DNA from 2 places in the Paenibacillus sp. IHBB 3054 genome. Region 2 is predicted to be linked to the other one. Evidence: riboswitches for the same ligand, from Rfam matches in the RefSeq annotation. Region 2 holds a riboswitch; the other holds the start of a gene.
What was found. Region 2 has a riboswitch for cyclic di-AMP ahead of ACQ76X_RS22710 (hypothetical protein). Riboswitches for the same ligand answer to the same signal wherever they lie in the genome.
Positions count from the first base shown of each region.

Region 1: linked by a shared signal. The riboswitch ahead of ACQ76X_RS32585 (C40 family peptidase) and the one ahead of ACQ76X_RS22710 (hypothetical protein) in region 2 are both predicted to bind cyclic di-AMP.

Region 1 covers NZ_JBOFBG010000052.1:17,931-22,114, forward strand. The annotation lists gene ACQ76X_RS32580 (C40 family peptidase) at 127-618, opposite strand; cyclic di-AMP (ydaO/yuaA leader) riboswitch at 624-766, opposite strand; gene ACQ76X_RS32585 (C40 family peptidase) at 1,152-1,580, opposite strand; cyclic di-AMP (ydaO/yuaA leader) riboswitch at 1,638-1,776, opposite strand; gene ACQ76X_RS32590 (hypothetical protein) at 1,997-2,827, opposite strand; gene ACQ76X_RS32595 (M1 family metallopeptidase) at 2,839-4,184, opposite strand, start outside.
Region 2 covers NZ_JBOFBG010000024.1:6,845-11,028, reverse strand. The annotation lists gene ACQ76X_RS22720 (GerAB/ArcD/ProY family transporter) at 1-11, opposite strand, end outside; gene ACQ76X_RS22715 (spore germination protein) at 48-1,472, opposite strand; cyclic di-AMP (ydaO/yuaA leader) riboswitch at 1,790-1,977, shown strand; gene ACQ76X_RS22710 (hypothetical protein) at 2,181-2,681, shown strand; gene ACQ76X_RS22705 (flotillin family protein) at 2,704-4,125, shown strand.

The DNA.
Region 1 (4,184 bases), on a different contig from region 2:
GGAGGAAATTTGGGGAGATTTATGTTTTGCGGATATTGAGAGGGGTAAGTAATTTTATAGACAAAAAAAACAGGCCCCCTCCAGATTTCGGCAAAAATCATGGAAGAGAGCCCATTTTACGACAACTTATTGTACATCATCATTGTCTTGGGAATCAGAAGTAACGGATTGGTAAGCATCTGTACTCATGATCCGTTTGGCGCCAACGTAGCGGTTGACGTAGTAGCTGTCACTCATCGTGCTGATGGTTACACCACGGGAGGATGAAGCATGTGCGAATTTGCCCTCACCGACATAAACGCCGACATGGGATACACCTTTACCGCTTGTATTATAAAATACAAGATCTCCCGCTCTCAGATCGTCCCGGGAAATGGCAGTACCCATTTGGTATTGGGAACCGGATTGGTGTGGCAGATTGATACCGATCTTATCAAAAACGTACATTGTAAATCCGGAGCAATCAAAGCCGTTGGTCGATACACCGCCGGATACGTATTTACTTCCGATGGCCTTGTCGATGACTTTATCCATTTTGGAATCCGCGAAAGCGCTTCCTGCTCCGATGGTAAGCATAATGGAAAAGCTTAGTACTGCTGCTGCTAGCTTCTTCTTCAAAAGTGAATACCCCTTCCAAATGCCTACGAGGTTAGCTTAAGGGTTCGGTTGAAGGTCCCCTATGACCCCTCTGTGAATAGGAGGTCAATTCACCCAAAATCGGTTCCCCCGTTTCCCTAATGGTTAGGGAACTCGGCACGACTGTTGATTAGGATTAGCTTGTTAACCAATACATGACAAAACCTTTGTAAAACCCGATCGAATAATTACAAAAATGTTACTAAAAACTCACTGCGATAATTGTAACAAAGACTTCGCCACTTGGCAATCACTTAAAACATATTAATGCATAATATTTGCACTTTTTAAGAGTTATTTTTGCTTTTAAGGTCTTATCTTTACGCGCTGAGTAAGCTTTATCTTAGATTTGTTGGGATTTTTAGTAAAAAGGTGTTTCACAGACCTCAAATACGTGTTAAAGGTAGAATAAGGAAGATAAAAAGGAAAAACCCGGAAATGATTACGGCAATAATCAGTTTCCGGATTTCTATAAGTTACAATTATTTATTGGAGGATGAAATGCCTGAGGGATGTCAATCGTAAGCGATAGCTTTGTAAGCTGTTGTGCTCATTACTCGTTTGGCTCCAACGTAGCGGTTGGCCCAGTAGGATTGACTCATTGAACTGATAGTTACACCACGGGATGAAGAGGATTGGGCGAATTTTCCGTTGCCGACATAAATGCCGACATGGGAGACTCCATTGCCAAGGGTATTGAAGAATACCAGGTCGCCGGAACGGAGGTTATTCCGTGATACGGCGGTTCCAACGCTGAATTGTGCTTTGGAAGTGCGGGGCAAGGTAAGGCCAACATTCTTAAATACATATTTGGTGAATCCAGAACAATCAAAGCCGGCAGTGCTTATGCCTCCGGTTTTATACGTCGTTCCCAGTGTTTTTGTAATAACAGTATCCATTCTGGAGTCGGCGAAAGCGCTCCCTGCTCCAAGTGTGAGCACCATCACCAGCCCTAATGCTGCTGCGGTGCATTTCTTCTTAAAATTATGACTTCTCAAAAGATGTACTCCTTCCAAGGCCTGCGAGGTTAGCTTAAGGATTCGGTAGAAGGTTCCCCTATGACCCCTCTAAAGCGAGATCAATTCACCCAAAATATGGTTCCCCCACTTCCCGGTGCCGGGAATTTGGCGTTTTATGCACCGAAACAGTGACGTATCGACAAGGTTAAATGCTTAAAGGCACATTCATTTGCTTCAAATTAGTTTCAAAAGATTACAAAGTTGTTACTACTGGTACAGGCATCATTGTACCAGAGGATTTACAGTTTTGCAAATACCCTAAATCACGTTGTAACCAAAAGAAGAGTCCCGCCCTTTATCTGGGGCAGTGACTCTTCTATTATGCCAAGGGACTGGCGTAATTATTGTGGAAATGTTTTGCTGCACCAAAGGTGGTACTGCCCCGCTATGCTCCACATTTTGAACAGCGTTGAGGGAAGCGGTGAAAATTGCCGGAACAGCAGTGCGGGCAGACCTGGACAGAAGAGTGCGGTCACTCCGGAGAGCAGCAGCAGGAGCAGTCCGCCGGCGCCGAACAGTGCAGATATACAGGTGGAAGGGAGGATTACCCTCAGGCCAACCAGCAAGGAAGAGAACATGCCTGTTCCTCCGGTGTAGCCAAACTGCATGTACAGCAGCAGAATGCGGATCAGGTAGAAGTACAGGAGCCAGGCCAGAACATAAGGAACCAGTCGCAGCAGCAGGGTATAATCGAGAATACCGCTGAGGAGAAGCCCGTACATTTTGGGGAGAAGCCAATACAGCGGCGCTGCGGCCAGAAGCCATTCGGCTAGACTGAACAGCAGTACGGGGAGTCCGTGAAGCTTCATTCCGGGAAAAAAGAACATTCCCCGCTCCCCTTTGCGCTCCTGGTGCAGCTCATGCAGCAGCCCTGCACGGATAAAGGGGGAGCATAGCAGCCGTAGCGCTGACAGGGCCAGCAGCAGCCAGAGCCAGCGCAGCACCCCGGGATCTGTGCCCAGTGCAGTCTGTCCTTCGATATAATACAGCAATCTGCCTATTCCGCTGCCGCCGGCGTGTGTATCGGGATAACGGAGCAGCACCGGGATGAGGGCTGACCTGACGAATCTGTACAGGAAATAGCCCCAAAGCAGCCGATAGATAAAAAGCAGGATCAGAATATAAAATTGCTCTTTCATGCTGTACCAGCCGCGGGTTATCGATCTTTTCACAATCCTTCACCTCACCAGACAAGAGTTCCGAGCAGGGTTTCAAGCAGCTTCGTTGCACTAAGTGTCCAGCGGGAGAGCGTCTTTCGCTCCAGCTCCGCCAGTCTAAAATTGTTGAGATGCTTACTCTCCAGCAGAATGGAGTGCTCCGGATCAATCTCTGCGGACAAAAGAGGCGCTTTGTAGGCTAGCTGAAAGGTGGTTTCCTTCTCTTTCCCATTCCAAAATTGCTGGACGGTATAGCCATCCAGGAAGGTGAACTTTATGAGGACGTCACCATACTGATTTCCTTTATTGCTGACCGCTACTGAACTTTCGTAACGGGCATTGTCATCGCCGCCCTCTTTTTTAGGGTCAGAGGTTTTAATATGATCAATGGAAAAATCCGGAGAACCGCCGCTGTATACATATTGGTCGAAGTAGGCTTGCCAGGATTTTTTGGTCACCTTCTCCACGATTTTCTGGAAGTCGGCGGTAGAAGGATGCCGGAAGCGGAACTTACGGGTATAGGCTGCCATTATGGCATCCATCGTCTTGGTTCCAACCTGCTGTTCGATATCCTTCAGCACCAGCTTGCCGCGGATGTACACATTCCGGGCATAGGAATCGGCAGGAGTGTATTTCCAGGTTTCCAGGTCAAGCGGCTGGGAGGATGTCACCAGGCTGGCCTGCAGGACATGATTGGATGATACCCCATACTCCTGCTCCATCAGCCTGTCTTCGGCGTAGGAAGTGAAGCTTTCGTCCAGCCAGGCCTCCTCGAATTCATTGCTGGCCAGCATCCCGTAGAAATATTGATGGCCGATCTCATGAATGACGGTGCGCTCCAAAGAGGTGCCTGGAGAAGCCTCGGCCGCGCCAAAAGCAGTAACCAGCGTGGGATATTCCATCCCGCCGGCGCCGTTGCCCTCTTTGGGAGGTACGACGATGGATAATGTAGAGTAAGGATAAGGTCCGTACCATTTGCTGAAGTTGGTCAGGGCGGCCTTCGCTGCCTGGAAATAACGCTCCTGCAGATGTTTATGCAGCGGGTCCAGATAAAGCTTGATTCTCACACCCGGTACACGGTCTGTAGAGAAGGCCTCCTCGGCCACCACAAAGTCCGGGGAAGCAGCCCAGGCGAAGTCATGCACATCATCCGCATAAAATTGGTACACCTTCTGATCCTGCTTCAGCTTGGCGCTCTTGACCGGGAACCCGCTTGCGCCAACGATATAATTGGGGGGGACGGAGATGGTTACATTGTAGATACCGAAATCGCTGTAAAATTCGGATGTCCCGTGATATTGGTGCAGATTCCAGCCTTCCTCTTGTACACCCCGGGTACCGGCAGGTTCATAGACGCTCAGTTTGGGAAACC
Region 2 (4,184 bases):
TTTTGAGCCACCGTATCAACTCCTGTAAGTACTGTGTAGGATAATGATCATTTATCCGTTTTTGGGTTGCTTGTACTCTTTCGGATGGACCAAATTGGAAAGCGAACGAAGGTATCTTTCAGGCCTTGAAATTTTAACGGACTTAATGGTCTAAGGTAGGGTTGCCCAAAAGATTCTAGCTTGCACAAATGTATGAAAATGAGTGTTAACCCAAATGATATCCCAATATATCCGAATAATGATGCAGCAATCATCAATGGAAACCGCATAAACCGGATAGCAGAACTCATTTCGTTGGAAGGGATAAGAAAAGATGCAATGGCAGTCAACGCTACTACAATGATCATCGAATAAGAAACCAATCCTGCCTTAACAATTGCATCCCCGATAACTAACCCCCCAACAATCCCAATAGTTTGACCTACACGGCTGGGCAGACGGAGTCCTGCTTCCCGCAACAGTTCGAATATAAGTTCAAGCAGCATCGCTTCAATCAGCGGAGGAAAAGGGACCCGGGTCAATAAACCTTGAATCGAAAAGAACAATTGCAAGGGAAGGACATTGGAGTGGAAAGAAACGGTGGCGATGTAGAGCGCTGGCAACTGAAATGCTGTTACAAAGCCGATCAGACGGATGAACCGGACAAAAGAAGCGATCATCCATCGATTGTTATAGTCATCCGGTGTCTGATAAAAGCTGAAGAAGCTCGCCGGCAAAATCAGAGCTGTAGGGTCCCCATCCAGCAGTATGGCGACATACCCGTCCAGCAAATAAGCTGAGGTATGGTCCGGACGCTCCGTATTGATTAGTTGTGGAAATATGGAGAAGGAGTTATCCTCCGTTAATTCCTGAATAAAACCAGTGGAGATTATCCAATCGAGCGAAATTTTCTTTATTCTTGATTCTACAATCTTTATCAATTCAGGGTTGGCGATATTCTCCATATATACTAAGCCTACCTGTTTGGGGGCGAATTTCCCAAGTGTGAAGTAGCGGACTATAAGGTTTGGGGAGGCAATTTGTTTCCGAATCAGGTATAAGTTAACCTTCATCTGTTCAATAAAACCGTTATGAGGTCCCCGAATAACCCCTTCATTCTCAGGCTCGCTAATGCTTCGTTCGTATTTGGCAGGAGTGAAGAGGACATAAAATTCAGACATTCCTTCTAAAAAATAAAGACAGCTTCCTTCAAGAAGTCCCTGAATACCTTGGTTTAGTTCTGTTTCCAAACTGAAACTAAGTGTTGTGAAAAGCTCAGGAAGGTCTTTGTCCTGATTACGGCTAAAAGGAACAATCACGTTTCGTTCAATCAATTCCGTGTCAGTGAGAGACTCCAGATAAAAGACCATCCCTTCCTTTCCCTGAAAGGATAAGCTTCTTTTTTTGAGGTCACTTGTATGGAACAGTGCGGCTTCGATGTAATCGGAATTTTGATCTACAGAAGGAAATGAGGTCTGAGTTTGGTTAGTCATTATAAGGCGCTCAACTTTCGATTAGTTTTGCTGTTAACGTTCCCGAATGATTTGCAGAATATTCCTGACAGGAACTTTAATGTGTGATGCAGATGAGTACGGCGGATGATGTTGAGCAGCATACGTTTCTGTTTTGTTTACTAGGACATGAAGCGGAGCAAAAATGAGCAAATCATCGACCGCTTAAGAGCAGCACCAAAGAATGCGCCTTCATTCGTGAAGTGGTGGCATTTTGAGCTTCTTTTACCATCCGCAACGTTTTACATTAAATGGTCACAGTCGTAAGATTCAAATCAACAACCGAATGTATTATAACTGTTCTCGAATGGCTGAATTCCGATTATGGGAACGGGGGAACCAATGGTGAATGCGGCTTTTGCTCAGATAGCTGCAGCTCACTTGGGGTGAATCCTTGCTGCGTGCTGAAAAGCCGATTTGGCAAGGTAGGGCAATCTCGCTGCCCGAATCCGTCAGCTAACCCCGTAAGCCTCGAAAGAGAGAGGATGAGCGCCATGATCGATTAACCGACCACGGAGAGCCCTGACGCTTCTGTGGTCTTTTTGCTGCGCATGCAGAAAGGAAAGATGATCTGTATGAGGGTTTAGAAATCTTATAACAACGAAAATCAGAGTCATTGGGCACTATCTAAAATGCTTTAAAGGGGGGATTGTTATCGTTACTGTATTTATCGTGTGCTTCTGGGTTGGATTGCTGCTTCTCCTCAGCGGCGGATTTCATGGGCATGGCCTTGCGGGTCATCTGCATGTGGGAGGTGGCGATGCTGGTGGTCCGGGCTTTGTGCCCATACTCCCTCTGATGGTGTTTGTCGCGGTCTGGGGAGGCAGTGGTTATGTGCTTACCCGGTTCAGCGGAATGAATATGCTTGCAGTAGTGCTGATCTGCACGCTGATTGCCTTACTCCTAGGCTGTCTGATGTATGCGGTGCTGGCCCGGGTGATGACTCGGTATGACAGTAGCATGAATAAAATGGATTATGAGCAGGCGGGACAACTCGGGTACATCAGCATTTCTGCAGTGGATGGAGCTGTTGGAGAAATGAAATATGTGCTGCATGGAACGATGCGTTCCATTGGAGTGCGGGCAGAAACCGGCCAGCAGCTCGCCAAGGGCGACAGGGTGATTATTTTGAAGGTGGATAAAGGAATGGCGGTAGTAACCCTTTTCGAGAGGGAAATCGAACAATTATAAATAACGGGGAGTGTCGAACCGAATGGTTATTCTTTATTTAATCTCGGCAATTGTTGTTGTTATCCTGCTGGCTTTGTTCAGTATAGTGAACGCTTATAAAAAGGTTCCGCCCAATCAGGCGATGATTGTGTACGGCCTCGGCGGAAAAAGAGTGGTTCAGGGCGGCGGGACCTTCGTCATCCCCGGTTTCCAGAACAATAAGACCATCTCCATGATGCTGATGAGCTTCGATGTCATCCCGGCGCAGGCGATGTTCTCCCGGCAGGGCATCAAGCTCAACCTGGAGGCGGTAGCCCAGATTAAGATTAAAAGCGATCCTACCGCTATTCTGACTGCCAGTGAGCAGTTTATCGACAGGCCGGAAGAAGACCGCGAGACGATTATCCTGCATTCGGTGGAAGGCCATTTGCGCGGCTTGATCGGACAATTAACGGTGGAATCCATTCTAAAGACACCTGACGAAATCAACAGCAAGATGCGGGAGACCTGCTCGGAAGACCTCGACAAGATGGGGCTTGAGGTGGTCAGCTTCACCATTAAGAAAATTACTGACGACAAAGGGTATATCGACAATATGGGGGTTCCGGAAATTGAGCGCATCCGCCGCGATGCCAGCATCGCCAAGGCGGAAGCGGAACGTGACATTCAGATCAAGCAAGCCGAGGCGGAGAAAGAATCCTCCATTGCCAAAGCCAATGCGCATCAGGCCACCATTGAAGCGGGAACCGCCGCCCGCGCCAAGGAATCTCTGTTCGAGAAGGATTTGAACATTAAGCAGGCGGATTTTAAGCTGGAGACAGAAGTGAAAAAAGCACAAGCGGATCTTGCGTACGAATTGCAGCAGAACAAAATCAAGCAGTCGCTGGTTACCGAACAGGTCAAGATCACGCAGATGGAAGCGGAGGCCAACCGGACCGTCCGGGAAATCGAAGTTGAGCTGAGACAGAAGGAGCTGGAGGCAACGGTGATCAAGCCTGCTGAGGCGGAGAACCAGGCTACGATCATGAGAGCGGAAGCAGCCAAGCAGCGGCAAATTCTTGAGGCGGAAGCAGAGGCGGCCACTATGACCAAACGGGGGCTGGCAACAGCGGAAGCAGAACTGGCGAAGGGGAAAGCCAATGCGGAAATTGTTCAACTGGCCGGAGCGGCGGAAGCGGGGGCACTGGAGAAGAAAGCCGAAGCGTACAAACAGTTCACGCAAGCCGCACTTATAGTGGAATTCTTGAAGGTTCTGCCAGAGCTGGCTGACAAAATCGCTTCCCCGCTGGCCAAGGTCGATAAGATTACAGTGATATCTCAGGATGGAGCTTCATCCGGCGTGAACAAAATTACCGGCGATATCGCCAAAATCATGGCCCAGATTCCTGAATTGACGCAGTCGCTTACCGGTATGAACGTGACAGAGGCTCTCAGCGGGCTGCTCGGCCGGGAGAAAGAGCAATAATTCTATAGCTTCGTAAACTTAGTATAGAAGTGATCTGACACAAGCTAGGATTTTGAATT